Regions from separate parts of the Mesorhizobium sp. M0062 genome, predicted to be linked through region 1. Evidence: predicted binding sites of a transcription regulator. Region 1 holds the regulator's gene; the other holds the start of a gene.
The links. The regulator HrcA, encoded in region 1, represses chaperone genes, less so after heat shock. The targets are predictions, from matches to a motif close to GTTAGCACTCNCNNNNNGNGAGTGCTAAC.
Positions count from the first base shown of each region.

Region 2: a site for HrcA is predicted at 1,711-1,739, ahead of groES (co-chaperone GroES). Genes of this name have one in related genera too.

Region 1 covers NZ_JAMYUO010000010.1:57,012-64,834, forward strand. The annotation lists gene NKJ64_RS14310 (YraN family protein) at 1-168, opposite strand, end outside; gene rsmI (16S rRNA (cytidine(1402)-2'-O)-methyltransferase) at 161-1,069, opposite strand; gene NKJ64_RS14320 (hypothetical protein) at 1,242-1,427, shown strand; gene NKJ64_RS14325 (hypothetical protein) at 1,435-1,623, shown strand; gene hemW (radical SAM family heme chaperone HemW) at 1,648-2,805, opposite strand; gene rdgB (RdgB/HAM1 family non-canonical purine NTP pyrophosphatase) at 2,805-3,452, opposite strand; gene NKJ64_RS14340 (VOC family protein) at 3,452-3,862, opposite strand; gene rph (ribonuclease PH) at 4,053-4,769, opposite strand; gene hrcA (heat-inducible transcriptional repressor HrcA) at 4,925-6,010, shown strand; gene NKJ64_RS14355 (hypothetical protein) at 6,047-6,247, shown strand; gene NKJ64_RS14360 (PQQ-dependent sugar dehydrogenase) at 6,357-7,706, shown strand; gene NKJ64_RS14365 (hypothetical protein) at 7,731-7,823, opposite strand, start outside.
Region 2 covers NZ_JAMYUO010000038.1:14,816-22,638, forward strand. The annotation lists gene groL (chaperonin GroEL) at 1-1,298, opposite strand, end outside; gene groES (co-chaperone GroES) at 1,362-1,658, opposite strand; gene bioZ (3-oxopimeloyl-[acyl-carrier-protein] synthase BioZ) at 2,091-3,074, opposite strand; gene NKJ64_RS28640 (adenosylmethionine--8-amino-7-oxononanoate transaminase) at 3,071-4,336, opposite strand; gene bioD (dethiobiotin synthase) at 4,336-4,971, opposite strand; gene NKJ64_RS28650 (8-amino-7-oxononanoate synthase) at 4,968-6,119, opposite strand; gene bioB (biotin synthase BioB) at 6,116-7,129, opposite strand; gene nadC (carboxylating nicotinate-nucleotide diphosphorylase) at 7,222-7,823, opposite strand, start outside.

The DNA of each region.
Region 1 (7,823 bases):
CACTTGGTCGCCGCGCCTGGCGATCAGGTCGATCTCGCCGAAGCGGGTGCGATGCCGGCGGGCGAGGATGCGATAACCTTTCAGCATCAGCGCCGCCGCCGCCAGCCACTCGCCGCGATGGCCGCGCCGATAGGCTTTTTGGCGGCTGGCGGCCGGGCGCTCAGCCACCTTCGCCTTCTCCAACCGCATCCCTGAGTTCCAGCAGCCGCCGGTAGAGCGACTGCTTCTGCCCGCCAGTCATCTTCGCCGCTTCCGCCGCCGCCTTGGACGCCGGCATTTCGGCGGCCAGCGACAGCAGCAGCCTGTCGATGTCGGCGGGTTGGTCGGCCTTGATCTCGGCGGGCCCGACGCAGATGACGATCTCGCCCTTCGGCGTGTCAGCCGCCGCATAGTGGTCGGCCAGCGCCTGCAGCGTTCCCGTCCGCATCTCTTCAAAAGTCTTGGTCAGCTCGCGGCCGATGGCGGCCTTGCGCGCGCCGCCCAACGCCTCGACCATGGCGACCAGCGTATCGGCCAGCCGGCGTGGCGACTCGAAGAAGATCAGCGTTGCCGGCACCGCCCTGAACGTTTCGAGCTTTGTCAGCCGCTGCCCTGATTTCACCGGCAGAAATCCGGCGAACAGGAAGGCGTCGGACGGCAGGCCCGACGCCGTCAGCGCCGCCAGCGGCGCCGATGGGCCGGGGATCGGCACCACGCGCAGGCCGCGCTCCAGCGCTTCGCCGACCAGCCGGTAGCCTGGGTCGGAGATCAGCGGCGTGCCGGCATCCGAAATCAGCGCCACGCTCTGCCCGGCCTCGAGAGCCGCGATCAGCTTCGGCCCGGCCTCGCCGGCGTTGTGCTCGTGATAAGCGGTGGTGCGCCGCCGGATGCCGTAGCGATCGAGCAACACGCGCGAGACGCGAGTGTCCTCGCAGGCGACGATGTCGGCGGCGACCAGCGTCTCCAGCGCGCGCAGCGTGATGTCGGAGAGGTTGCCGATCGGCGTCGCCACCAGATACAGCGCCGGCGCCACCGACCGGACCGCGATCTCGGTCTGCCCGATCACATAGCTGCGCTTCTCGCCGGTCACCGGGGTCTCTCCATTTCGCCCTGTTTGGCACGGCGCGCGCCGGGTTGCAAAATCCCGAACGTCGAGCCAAACCTGACGCCGATGTAACCCGGCGGCCATGTCTTTGCCACAGTGGGGAACGAAAGCGTGGCTGGCGGATTGAATACCTGAGTCTCTTGAGGAGGAGGACAGGATGGACAGCCTGGAATTGCAGGACGTTTTCGAGCCCTATTATGCCGAGCGCAAGCGCTTCACTGCGCGAAAGGGCAAGCGTGCGCTCGCCGAAAGCGACACCGGCCTGGCCAGTCGGGCGGCCACCGCCTTGCCGACGAATGTCAGGCTTTCGGACAACAAACCGGACAGCACGATGGAGCACTGACCGTACGATGCCCAATCGTTTCGATATCTTCATCACCCGTCTTGAAACGAAGAGCGCCCGCGAAGGCGCGCCGCCGCATCCGATGAACGACCAGAACAGCGTCCGCCGGGACAAGAGCGACGCCAAGCCGGCCCGAAACGGAGAGGCGCATGCCGAGAAACACCGCGGCAAGCGCCGCTTCAAGCACGACGCTTGACGAAGAGCACGTTTTTCAAAGGCGTTATCGCGCCAAATCCGCCACCACGGCATCGAGCACGATCATGCCGGCTGGCGTGGCGCGTAGCCTGGCATTGCCGATCGGCGCCACCAGCCCCTCATCCTGCAGCACGGTCAGCCGGGCGCTCGACAGGCCGCGCCCGGAAAACGCCTCGTAGCGGGAGAGGTCGATGCCTTCGGCCAACCTCAGCCCCATCAGCAGGAACTCGTCGGCCTCTTCGGAGCGCGTCAGGATCTCGCCGCCGGTGACGCCATGGCCCCTGGCCTCCACCAGATTGGCCCAGGTCTCCGGCATCCGCTCGGCGATCGTCACGGTGCGGTGGCCGTTCTCGATAAAGCGGCCATGCGCGCCCGGTCCGACGCCGACATATTCGCCATAGCGCCAATAGGTCAGATTGTGCCGGCTCTCGGCGCCCGGCCTGGCGTGGTTGGAAATCTCATAGGCCGGCAGGCCATGCGCCGCGGTGACCTCCTGAGTCAGCGCATAGAGATCGGCGGCCCGGTCATTATCGGGGATGATGAATTTCTTCGCCGCATGAAGGGCATGGAACGGCGTGCCTTCCTCGATGGTCAGCTGGTAGAGCGACAGATGGTCGGCGGCATGGCCGATCGCCTGTTCGAGCTCCGCCTGCCAGTCGTCCAGCGTCTGGCCGGGGCGGGCGTAGATCAGGTCGAAGGAGAGTCTTGGGAATATGTCCCGTGCCAGGCCAATTGCATGCAGCGCCTCCTCGACATTGTGCAGCCGGCCGAGGAAGCGCAGATCCTTGTCGTTCAGCGCCTGCACGCCGAGCGACACGCGGTTGACGCCGGCGGCGCGGTAGCCGCGAAAGCGCTCGGCCTCTACCGAAGATGGATTGGCTTCCAGCGTCACCTCGATGCCGTCGGGCACCGTCCAATTCTTCGCCACGGCGTCCAGCACCGCCGCCACCGTCTGCGGCTGCATCAGCGACGGTGTGCCGCCGCCGAGAAAGATGCTGGTCACTTCGCGCGGCCCGGTCCGCTCGCTCATGGTCTTCAGCTCGGTCTCGAAGGCGCGGGCAAAGCGCTCCTGGTCGACCGGCTGGTGACGGACATGGCTGTTGAAGTCGCAATACGGGCATTTGGCCGCGCAGAACGGCCAATGGATGTAGACGCCGAAGCCCGGGCTGCGGTCCAGCGACATTAAGCTGAGCCTAACCTGGCGCGGGCGAATTTCTGGAAGGCGCGGGCGCGGTGCGACAGCGCCGTCGGCTGGCCGGGCTTCCAGCCGTGTTTTTCCTCAGCGCTCATCTCGCCGAACGTCTTTTCGAAACCGTCCGGCAAAAACACCGGGTCGTAGCCGAAGCCGAGTTCGCCGCGCGGCGGCCACACCAGCGTTCCCTCAGCTTCGCCGCGATAATATTCAGCCTCGCCATTGGGGAAGGCCAGACAGATGACGGCGACGAACCGCCCCTTGCGCTGCGCTGGCTCGGCGGCGCCGACCTCCTGCAAGGCCACTTCGGTGCGTTGCATGGCCATCCCGAAGTCGCGGCTGCCGTCGGGAGCTTCGGCCCAATTGGCGGTGTAGACGCCGGGGGCGCCGTCGAGCGCGTCGACGCACAGGCCCGAATCGTCCGACAGCGCCGGCAGGCCGGTCGCCTTAGCCGCGGCGAAGGCCTTGATGTAGGCGTTTTCCTCGAAGGTGGTGCCGGTCTCCTCCGGTTCCGGCAGGCCGTAGTCCTTGGCCGACTTCGCCTCGAAGCCGAACGGACCCATCAAGTCGGCGAATTCGCGCAGCTTGCCTTCATTGTGGCTGGCAACGACGATCTTCTTTCCATCGAGAGAATGCATCAAAGGCCCCAGATCCTTGGCTCGGCGAATTCGATCGAATTGCCCGAGGGGTCGCGTATGTAGATCGAGCGCCCGCCCTGCGGCCATTCGAATTCGCTTTCGATGGCGATGTTTTTCGCCTCAAGTTGCGGCTTCCACTGTGCGAGTTCATCCGCACTTGCGGCAAAGCAGAGATGGCCCTCGCCGACCGCGCCATGTGGCGGCACTTTCAGCCGCGCATCGGGCGCCGGCGGGATTTTGGTGGCTTCGGCGTTGAAGATGAGCAGCACGCCCGGGCCGCAGCGGAAGAAGAGATGGCGGCCGTCGACCTTGCCGAGGAGAGGGAGGCCGAGGACGTTGGAGTAGAAGGCTTCGGCAGCGGCGAGATCCGTGACGTAAAGCGCTGACTCAAGAATAGCGGAGGGTTGCATCAGGCACCCCCCTCTGCCCTGCCGGGCATCCCCCCCGCAAGGGGGGAGATTGGCAGTTCCGCTGGCGGCGTCTCAACGTTGATGGTTGGCGAAAACGGTAGCGACCTCTGATCTCCCCCCTTGCGGGGGAGATGGCCGGCAGGCCAGAGGGGGGTGTGAAGGATCGCCGACGTCATCACGTTAAATTCAATCAAGCCACAGCCATCTGCTGCAAGCTCACCAGCCGCTGAATGCCCTTCTTGGCAAGGCCCATCAGCTCCGCGAACTGCCCTTCCGAGAAAGGCTCGCCCTCGGCGGTGCCCTGGATCTCGACGATGCCGCCCTTGCCGGTCATGACGAAATTGGCGTCGGTGCCGGCAGATGAATCCTCGATGTAGTCGAGGTCGATGACCGGCTGGCCGTCATGGATGCCGCAGGAAATTGCCGCGACATGGTCCTTCAGCACCTTGGCAACACTGGCCATCTGCCGCGCTTCCATCCAGCGCAGGCAATCGTAGAGCGCCACCCAGCCGCCGGTGATCGAGGCCGTGCGGGTGCCGCCATCGGCCTGGATGACGTCGCAGTCGACGGTGATCTGCTGTTCGCCCAGTGCCTGCAGGTCGACAACGGCGCGCAAGGAGCGGCCGATCAGCCGCTGGATTTCCAGCGTGCGGCCGCCTTGCTTGCCGGCCGAGGCTTCACGGCGCATGCGCTCGCCGGTCGAACGCGGCAGCATGCCGTATTCCGCCGTCACCCAGCCCTTGCCGGAATTGCGCATCCAGCCCGGCACCTTTTCCTCCAGGCTCGCCGTGCACAACACATGCGTGTCGCCGAATTTCACCAGGCACGAGCCCTCGGCGTGTTTGGAGACGCCGCGCTCGAAGGAGATGGCGCGCATTTCGTCGGCTTGGCGTTTGGAAGGGCGCATCGAGGCCTCTTTCTGTTCTTTTACGGTTGCGTCGGCGGCTTGTAGACGCATGCAGCCCATGGCGCAAAGGAAAAGGCCGGGCGATCTGGCACAGACGCCGGGTTGCGCGGGGGCGATGGAAGTCTATATCCTTGAGCCGGAGGTTTTTGGCTCGAATGACCAAGGCAGTCACCGAACCCAGTCTGCTGGCGCCCGCGCTGCAATCGCTCGACATGCGTTCGCGCGACATTTTCCGGCGCATCGTCGAATCCTATCTGAAGGACGGTGAGCCTGTGGGATCGCGCAGCCTGTCGCGCATCCTGCCGTCGTCGCTGTCGCCGGCCACCATCCGCAACGTGATGAGCGACCTCGAGCATCTCGGCCTGATCTATGCCCCGCACATCTCGGCCGGGCGCCTGCCGACGCAGACCGGCCTGCGCTTCTTCGTCGATGCCTTCATGGAGCTTGGCGATCTCTCCGACGAGGAACGCCGGGTCATCGAGGCGCAGGTGCGCGCCTCCGGCTCGGGCGCGACGCTGGAACACATGCTGACCGAGGCCAGCCAGATGCTGTCGGGCATGTCGCGCGGCGCCGGCCTGGTGCTCGCCACCAAGAACGAGGTGGCGCTGAAGCACATCGAGTTCATCCAGCTCGAGCCGACCAAGGCGCTGGCGGTGATGGTGTCGCAGAATGGCGATGTCGAGAACCGCGTCGTCGACCTGCCGGCCGGCATCACCGTCTCGCAGCTGCACGAGGCCTCCAACTTCCTCAACGCCCATATCAGGGGCCGCACGCTCGCCGAGGCGCGCATCGAGATCGCCCGCATCAAGGACGAGACCAGGGCAGCGCTGGACACGCTGTCGCAGGATCTGGTCGAGAAAGGCCTGGCGGTGTGGGCCGGCGCCGATAGCGGCCTGCCGGCGCGCCTTATCGTGCGCGGCCGCGCCAATTTGCTCGAAAACGTCACCGCCCAGGCCGATATCGAATTGCTGCGCCACCTGTTCGAGGATCTGGAGACGCAGGACGGGCTGATCCAGCTGCTCGACCTCGCCGAGGACGGCCCCGGCGTGCGGATCTTCATCGGCTCGGAAAACAAGCTGTTCTCGCTCTCCGGCTCGTCGCTGGTCGTGGCGCCTTACCGCGACAAGGACGCCCGCGTCGTCGGCGCGCTCGGCGTCATCGGCCCGACCAGGCTGAATTATGCCCGCATCGTGCCTATGGTCGACTACACTGCGCAATTGATTACCCGGATGTTAAGATAATTCCGAAGCCGGGATCACCGTAAAGGAGGGCGCAGAATGGCGCTTGAATCGTTCAAGGCCCAGATCAGCATGCTGCTCGAAGAAATGGTCAACCAGCCGGAGGACGAGCACGAAATCCAAGAGCAGCTGCGCGAAAAACTGCGCGAAATGCGCGCCATGGGCTTGCCGCTGCCGGAAGATCTCGTCGCATTGGAAAAGCGTCTCGACGACGATCTCGACGTCGAAGAGGAAAGTTGAGCGGTTCTCTCGTCGAATCTGCGCGCGCGCACGCTTCTCTTTTGCGGCGGCCGCACAATATCTCCCTTGTGCATGACGCGCCGACCGGCGCGAGTTCGAGGAGAACAGCATGATCCGGATTGCCGGCTTGGCAGGCCTTGCCCTGCTTCTGGCCACCAGCACCTTCGCCCAGGAGGCCGATCAACCGCTGCTGACCGGCAAAGACGCTTTCGGCGACTGGACGGCCGACAAGCCAGGTGTGCGCCGGCTAATCAAGCCGGATGATCTGCAAAAGCCCAACATCACCGAATCCGCCTCCAACAGCGCCGGCCTTGGCGATCGGCCCGAGGGCGCGAAGCCCGTCCTGCTGCCTGGGTTTTCGGCCGAACTGGTTGCTTCCGGCATTTCCAATCCGCGGGTCGTGCGCGTGGCGCCGAACGGCGACCTGTTCGTCGCCGACAGTGACGCCAACCAGATCCGCGTCTATCGGCTGGCCAAGGGTAGCGCGAAGCCGGCCGAAGAGGGCATTTTTGCCGACAATCTAAACCAGCCCTATGGCATCGCCTTCTACCCGCCTGGCGACAAGCCGCAATGGGTCTACGTCGCCAACAACGACAGCGTGGTCCGCTACGCCTATCGCGACGGCGACCTTAAAGCCTCCGGCGAACCGGAGACGATTGTCTCCGACATCCCTACCGGCGGCCACTGGACCCGCGATATCGCCTTCTCGCCGGACGGGAAGACGCTGTATCTCTCGGTCGGCTCCGGATCGAACGTCGCGGAGGGCATGCAGAAGGCACCGAAGGGCGGCCTTGACGCCTGGGCAAAATCACAGCCACTCGGCGCCACCTGGGGTTCCGAGGATGGCCGTGCCGACGTGCTGGCCTTCGGCCCCGACGGCAAGAATGGCCGCATCCTCGCTACCGGCCTGCGCAATTGTTCGGGCATGACCGTGCAACCGGCCACCGGCGCGCTGTGGTGTGTCGTCAACGAGCGCGACGGTCTCGGCGACGATGTGCCGTTCGAATATGCCACCTCAGTCAAGGACGGCGCCTTCTATGGCTGGCCCTGGTATTATATCGGCGCCAACGAGGACCCGCGTCACGAGGGCGCGCGCCCAGACCTCGCCGGCTCGGTCACCGTGCCCGACGTGCTGATGCAGGCGCATTCGGCGCCGCTCAACATCGCCTTCTATGGCGGCGGCAATTTCCCGGCAGAGTACAAGGATGACGCCTTCGTCGCCCTGCACGGCTCCTGGAACCGTGGTATGAGGACCGGCTACAAGGTGGTGCGGCTGAGATTCAGCGACGGCAAGCCGACCGGCGAGTACCAGGATTTCATCACCGGCTTCGTCCTCTCCGACGACGCCGTCTGGGGCCGGCCGGTCGGCGTCGCGGTGGCCAAGGACGGCGCGCTTATCGTCACCGAGGATGGCAACGGCACCATCTGGCGCATCACCCATGTCGATGGCCCATCCTGAGCCGGCGAACAGCGCAATCCGGCCCTAATGCACGTCCCGATGGATCACCTTGGGATAGGTATGGATCACCTCGGCCGATGAGACGCGGTCATCAAAACCGGTATCCCTGAGATTGAA
Region 2 (7,823 bases), on a different contig from region 1:
GCATTGACGCCGGTGACCTTGATGTTGGCCGAAGCGCGCAGGAGAGCGACGCCGCCGCCTGCAACGATGCCTTCTTCCACGGCCGCACGGGTCGCGTTGAGGGCGTCGTCGACGCGGTCCTTCTTTTCCTTGACTTCGACTTCCGTCGCGCCGCCGACGCGGATCACCGCGACGCCGCCCGCGAGCTTCGCCAGACGTTCCTGCAGCTTCTCCTTGTCGTAGTCCGACGTGGTCTCTTCGATCTGCTGCTTGATCTGGGCAACGCGGCCCTGGATCTCGTCCTTCTTGCCGGCGCCGTCGACAATGGTGGTGTTCTCCTTGGAGATCGACACCTTCTTGGCGCGGCCGAGCATGTTGAGGCCGACATTCTCGAGCTTGATGCCGAGGTCTTCCGAAATGACCTGGCCACCGGTGAGGATGGCGATGTCTTCCAGCATGGCCTTGCGGCGATCACCGAAGCCCGGCGCCTTGACGGCGGCGATCTTCAGGCCACCGCGCAGCTTGTTGACGACCAGCGTGGCCAGAGCCTCGCCTTCGACGTCTTCCGAGATGATGAGCAGCGGCTTGGAGGTCTGCACGACGGCTTCGAGAACCGGCAGCATGGCCTGGAGGTTGGACAGCTTCTTCTCGTGCAGGAGGATGTAGACGTCCTCGAGCTCGGCAACCATCTTGTCGGCGTTGGTGACGAAGTAGGGCGAGAGATAGCCGCGGTCGAACTGCATGCCTTCGACGACTTCCAGCTCGGTCTCGGCGGTCTTGGCTTCTTCAACCGTGATGACGCCTTCATTGCCGACCTTCTGCATCGCTTCGGCGATCATCTTGCCGACCGACTCGTCGCCATTGCCGGCGATCGTGCCGACCTGGGCAACTTCCTCGGAGGTCTTGATCTTCTTGGCAGCGTTGCCGAGAGCCGCGACCACTTCGGTCACGGCCAGGTCGATGCCGCGCTTCAGGTCCATCGGGTTCATGCCGGCGGCAACGGCCTTGTTACCTTCCTGGACGATCGACTGCGCCAGGACGGTCGCGGTCGTGGTGCCATCACCGGCGATGTCGTTGGTCTTCGAAGCAACTTCGCGGATCATCTGCGCGCCCATGTTTTCGAACTTGTCGGAAAGTTCGATTTCCTTGGCGACGGTGACGCCGTCCTTGGTGATGCGCGGTGCGCCGAACGACTTGTCGATGACGACGTTGCGGCCCTTGGGACCGAGGGTCACCTTCACCGCGTCGGCGAGGATGTTGATGCCGTGAAGCATGCGCTCGCGGGCGTCGCGGGAGAATTTTACGTCTTTGGCAGCCATTTTTTAGCTCCTGGCAGGGGCTTGCGATCAAGCCCGAAATTCAGTTGACGGTGAGGCCGATAATCAGCCGATGATGCCCATAATGTCGGATTCCTTCATGATCAGAAGGTCTTCGCCATTGAGCTTGACTTCGGTGCCCGACCACTTGCCGAACAGGATGCGATCGCCGGCCTTGACGTCCAGCGGGACCAGCTTGCCGGCTTCGTCGCGAGCGCCGGAGCCGACGGCGATGATCTCGCCTTCCTGCGGCTTTTCCTTCGCCGTATCCGGGATGATGATCCCGCCGGCGGTCTTGGATTCGGATTCGACCCGGCGTACGACCACGCGGTCATGCAGCGGCCGGAAATTCGACTTTGCCATTTTTGGATTTCCTTGGTGCGGATGTTGAACGGTGCTCCGTTGCCGGAGCATGCCTAGCACTCAGCCGAAGCGAGTGCTAACGCGGCAATGAGATAAGCCGCAGGCTCCTGCTAGTCAAGACGGAAGAGCAAAGAGCAAAGAGAAAAGAGAAGACAGCAAAGAGCAGGCAGCAAAGAGCGTGTAAGCATCGAGCCTTTTATGTGAACAATGTCGGGTATCCGACATATATGGGGCGGCTCACCCTTTGTAATTGAGCTTTATTCAGATGGTAAGATTGGTGCAACGGGTGTTGCATTTGAACTCATCCAGAGGCTCGCACGGGTCGTGCTGCGTCAGCTTGGTCATGTCGAGCTTCAGAAGGCCATTTTTTGGCATTGGTTCTGTTGCTCCTATTGCCGTTCATGACCAATCCTGCGCGCGTGAGCCGGCCGGCTAGATTCCAACCACGAGAGCGCCGCCGCTGAGACCCGCACCCGCCGCCGCCAGAAGGATTTTCTCTCCTGGCTGGAATGGCTTCATCTGGTTGGCGAGCGAGAGCGACAGCGGGACCGTCGCGGCCGAAGAGTTGCCGTATTCGGCAATCGTCTTGACAATTGCTTGGTCCGCAATGCCGAGGTTTCTTCCGACCGCGCCGAAAATCCGAGTATTGGCCTGATGCGGCACAAACCGGCCGACATTGTGTGGCCGCACTCCCGCAGTGGCTAGCGCGGCTGTCGAGCAATCGGTCATCATCTCGACGGCTTTTGCGAACACTTCGGGCCCGTCGGTCATCGTCATCCGGGTCTGCCCGAGGTCGAGGTCGCCATGGAACGGCGTGTTGCTTCCTCCTGCGGGAATCTGGATCAGCCCGTAGCGCGAGCCGTCCGAAGCCACCGAGGCACCGAGAATGCCCCGATCAGCATCATCGCACTGACCGATCACCAGGGCGCCGGCGGCATCGGCGAACAAGACTGAGCTCGCGCGCTCGGCTGGATTGATGCGGCGGCTGAGGATGTTGGCGGCGATGACCAGCGCTGGTTTGCCATGCAGGCGGGTGAACCCGTCCGCAAACATGAGCGCATAGATGAAGCCGGCGCAGGCGCCGGTCAGATCGACCGCGCCTGCGCGGCCAAGGCCAAGCTTGTGTGCGACCAGCGGCGCGCTTGGCGGCAGAAGATGGTCGGGCGTCGAGGTGGCAAGCAACAGCAGACCGATGTCGTGGCGCGCAATACCGGCGTTCACCAGCGCCATGTCGCCAGCCCGGGTGGCAAGACCCGACAGCGTGTCTTCGTCCGTTGCCCAGAAGCGCGAACGGATTCCGGTACGCCTTTCGATCCAGCCCGGCTCGAGGCCGAGATTGCTCTCGATCTCGGCATTGGCCACCTTGCGCCCAGGCACGTGATGGCCAAGTCCGAGAATGCGCGACGACTTGCTCATGGCCTTGACCCGAAGCGTTCCCCGGCCTCCTCGATGGCGTCATAGAGTCGTTCGAGCTCGTCGCCTGCGATGCAATAGGGTGGCAGAAGGTAGAGGACATTGCCGAGCGGGCGCACAAGCAGGCCGCGCTCGAGGAAGAAAGCGCGCAGCTTCGGACCAATCTCGGCGAGATAACCTGCTGAACCGGTTCGCAGGTCGAGCGCCGCGATCGTTCCCGTGGCTCGACAGTCGGCAAAATATGGATTGTCCCGAAAGCGTTGCAGCCCGACGGCCTGCATCACGCTCAAGGCCGTGATCCGCCCGGCCACTGGCTCGTCGCGCCAGATCTCGACATTGGCGAGTGCTGCCGCACAGGCAATCGGATTGGCGGTGTAGGAGCTCGAATGGAAAAACGTCTTCTTCCGGTCCTCGGAATAGTGCGCCCGGAAGATGGCATCGGTGACAAGCGTTACGGCCAGCGGGATGGTGCCGCCAGTCAAGCCTTTGGAGGTGCACAGGATATCTGGAGAAATCGATGCCTGCTCGCAGGCGAACATGGTTCCGGTGCGTCCCCAGCCGGTCATCACCTCGTCGGCGATCAGCAGCGAGCCGGAGGCCTCAGTGATCTTCTTCAATTCGGCCAGAACCGATGCTGGATACATCAGCATGCCGCCGGCGCCCAGCACCAGCGGCTCGACGATCAAGGCTGCGGCTCGTCGATCGCGGGTCACAGCCTCGAAACGATCCAGCGTCTCCTGCTCGTGCCCCGCGGCCGGAAAGGGGATGATGTCGACCTCGAACAGCAAGGGTTCATAGGCGGCGTTGAACACGCCACGCGCACCGACGCTCATCGTTCCAATCGTGTCACCATGATAGCTGTGCTCCATGACGACGATGCGCGAGCGCGGCGCGCCGATGTTGCGGAAATAACCGAGCGCCATCTTCAGCGCGACTTCGACTGAGGTCGAGCCACTGTCGGAATAGAACACCCAGTCGAGTCCAGCGGGAGCGAGGCCGACAAGCGCCTTGGCCAAGCGCTCTGCCGGCTCGTGCGTGAAGCCCGCAAAGATAATCTGGTCGAGGCTCGACGCGGTTGTCTCGATTGCCTTCATGATGCGGGGATGGCGGTGGCCATGTGTGACGACCCACCAGGAGGAGATGGCGTCCAGGATGCGGGCGCCGTCGGCCCTGTGGAGATAGGCGCCCTCAGTCAGGACGATTTCTGGGATCGCAGGCTCGAGTGCGTGCTGGGTGAAGGGATGCCACACATGAGACTGCGACATCAGTCACCTCCAGTAATCGAGGCGAAGGCGAAGCCGGCAACCATTGCGTCCCTCAGTGTTTTGCCCGTCAGCACATCGAGGTGCGGCAGCCTGCCGAGCTGCGGGGCACCGCTGAATTCCACGATGGTCCGTTGCGTATCGGCCATCTCATCGCCGATGAAAGCGATGCCCGCCAACGGGATGGAGCGGGCGCGGAGCGCCTCGACCGATAGCAAGGTGTGGTTGATGGTGCCGAGTGTGGTGCGGGCGCACAGAATAACGGGCAGCCGCCATTCAGCGAAGATGTCGATTAACCTTGTGCGCCGGTTGAGCGGCACCATTAGGCCGCCGGAGCCTTCGATGACGAGCGGCGTCGGTAGGACGGGAAAAGCAAGATCGGCAGCCTTGATCGCCACGCCGTCGATCTCGGCCGAACGATGCGGCGACAGCGGGCTCCGCAAGCGGTAGGCTTCCGGCAGCACGCGCTCTGAGGGCAAGCCGGCAAGCCGCGCGACAACCTCGCTGTCGGTCTCGCCGTCGAGGCCCGATTGCACCGGTTTCCAGTAAAAGCCGTCCAGCAAACCGGCGAGCCCAGCCGCAAACACGGTCTTGCCAACTCCGGTATCCGTTCCGGTGATGACGATGCGCTGGGTCATATCGCCTCCGGTGATGTTTCGGCGAACACCTCGACCAGCGCCTCGACCATGGCGGAAATGTCGGCTTCGCCAATATTGAGCGTCAGTGAGATGCGCAGCCGCGACGTGCCCTCGGGCACGGTCGGAGGACGAACGCCGCGTATGTCGAAGCCGCGGGCCTGCAGGCGCGCCGCCACTGCCATGGTGCGCCTTACATCGCCGATTACTAAGGGCTGGATCTGAGAGCCACTTGGTGTCACACCCCAGCGATTGACCAACCGGCCGGCGCTGGCGACGCGTTCATGCAGCTGAACACGCCGCATAGGCTCGTCGGCGAGCATTGCGAGTGCCTCGCGCGCCACGACCGCCATCAGTGGCGATGGCGCGGTTGCGTAGATGAATGGACGGCAACGGTTGATCAGATATTCGCACAGTGCCCTCGGCCCGGTGACGAGCCCACCAGATGCGCCGAGCGCCTTGCCGCAGGTGTGGAGCGCTATGATGTTGTCGCGGCCCTCGAAAGCGGCGGCAAGCCCCCGGCCATCCGGTCCCCAGACGCCGGTGGCATGCGCCTCATCAATGACGATGAATGCGCCGTGCCGATCGGCAAGTGCGACCAGGCTCTCCAAAGGCGCGCAGTCGCCATCCATGCTGTAAAGGCTTTCCACCGCGATCCAGACGCATCCCATGCCGCCTGCGACGCGCCAACGTGTAATCGCATCCTCGACAGCGGTGGCGTCGTTGTGCGCGGCCAGCACGAACTGTGCGCGCCCGGCCTGCGCACCCTCATGCATGCTGGCATGGGCGAGCTCATCGACAACCAAAAGATCGCCCTTCTGCGGCAGGGCGCTCAGCAGAGCGAAGTTGGCGATGTAGCCGCTGCCGAAGAACAGCGCGCGGTCGGCTCCAAAGAATGCCGCCGCGTCTGCCTCGAGCTGCTCGTGTTCCGGTGCATTGCCGCGCAACAGCCGCGACCCGGTGGCGCCAACCGGCGTGCCCCGCGCAATCGCCGCCACAACCGCATCGCCAAGTCTTCTGGACGCGGCCAGCCCGAGATAGTCGTTCGACGAGAAGTCCAGCCCGGCGCGGGGCGAAAGCGTCCGCAGCCGGTCCTTGCGCGCTAGCCCCTGCAAGGTCGCATCATAACGGGCAAGCGGCGCCCCGTTCATTGCGCCTCGAGTTCCATCGGATCGATGCCAAGGCGCCGGAACAGCAGGGTATCCTTGTCCTCACCGGGATTGTCCGCCGTCAGCAGCGTGTCGCCGAAGAAGATCGAGTTGGCGCCGGCAAAAAAGCACAGCGCCTGCATCTCGTCAGTCATCGCGGTGCGGCCGGCGGACAGACGGACATGCGATTTCGGCATCATGATGCGCGCCAGCGCGATCACGCGCACGAATTCGATCGGCTCAATGGGCTTGGCGTCTGCAAGCGGCGTACCGGCGATCGGGATCAGCATGTTGATCGGAACGCTTTGCGGATGTTCCGGCAGATTGGCCAGCGTCACCAGCATGTCGATCCGGTCCACCGGCTCCTCGCCCATGCCGACAATGCCTCCACAGCAGACCTTGATGCCGGATTTGCGAACGTGGTCAAGCGTCTCGAGCCGCTCGGCAAAGCTCCGCGTACCGATGATCTCGCTATAGTAGCGTTCTGACGTATCGATGTTGTGGTTGTAGTAGTCGAGGCCCGCCTGCTTCAGTCGAGCGGCTTGCTCAAGATCGAGCATGCCGAGTGTCATGCAGGTCTCCAGGCCCAGCGCCTTGACGCCTTCGACCATCGCCACCACCGCATCCATGTCGCGCGCCTTGGGGTTTCGCCAGGCCGCGCCCATGCAATAACGGGTGGCGCCGGCATGACGCGCCTTGGTCGCTTCGGCGATGACGCGCCTGACATCCATCAGCTTGGACGCCTCCAACCCGGTTTCGTGACGCGCCGACTGGCTGCAATAGCCACAATCCTCCGGGCATCCTCCGGTCTTGATGCTGAGCAGCCGGCTGAGCTGGACCTTGTTTGGATCGAAATTCTGGCGGTGCACCGTTTGCGCCAGGAAGAGGAGATTGTTGAAGGGGGCATGGTAAAGTGCCTGAGCCTTCTCCAAGGTCCACGCTCCAGGGTCAGGGGGGTCAAGAGATTTGGCCTGTGGCGATGTCTGCGTTGAACTTGCCGTTTGCATCTCCATGCTGTTCCTCCGGTCTGTCTTGCGGGTCTTTGCTATCTGACTATGATGATCGGAAAGGACAGTTGACCCAATCCTGTTCGTTACTCAGACAATCATGAGCCCCGATGGTCGAGGCCGATATCCAGGATCGGCGCGCTGTGGATGAGTCGGCCGACCGAAATCAGATCAACGCCGGTCGCGGCAACCGCTCGCGCTGTATGGGACGTGATCCCGCCAGAAGCCTCGGTGATAGCGCGGCCACCGACCATTGCGACGGCGCGGCGAAGATCGGGGAGGGACATGTTGTCGAGCAGAACCGCATCGGGAGCGAAGCCAAGTACCTCCTCCAACTGGGCCAGAGTATCGACCTCGACTTCGATCTTGACGAGATGACCGGCCGCTCTTCGTGCTCGCTCGAGCGCTGGCCGGACGCCGCCTGCGATGGCGATGTGGTTGTCCTTGATCAAAATTGCATCGTCCAGGCCGAAGCGGTGATTGGACCCGCCACCTGCGCGCACGGCATACTTTTCGACTGCCCGCAATCCGGGCGTCGTCTTGCGGGTGCAGACGATCTTCGCGCCATATCCACGAACCGCAGCGACCATCGATGCCGTTGCTGTGGCGATGCCGCTCAGATGGCACAAAAAATTGAGTGCCGTCCTTTCGGCTGTGAGAATGGCCCGGGCCGGGCCAACCACTGATGCAATGACCTCTC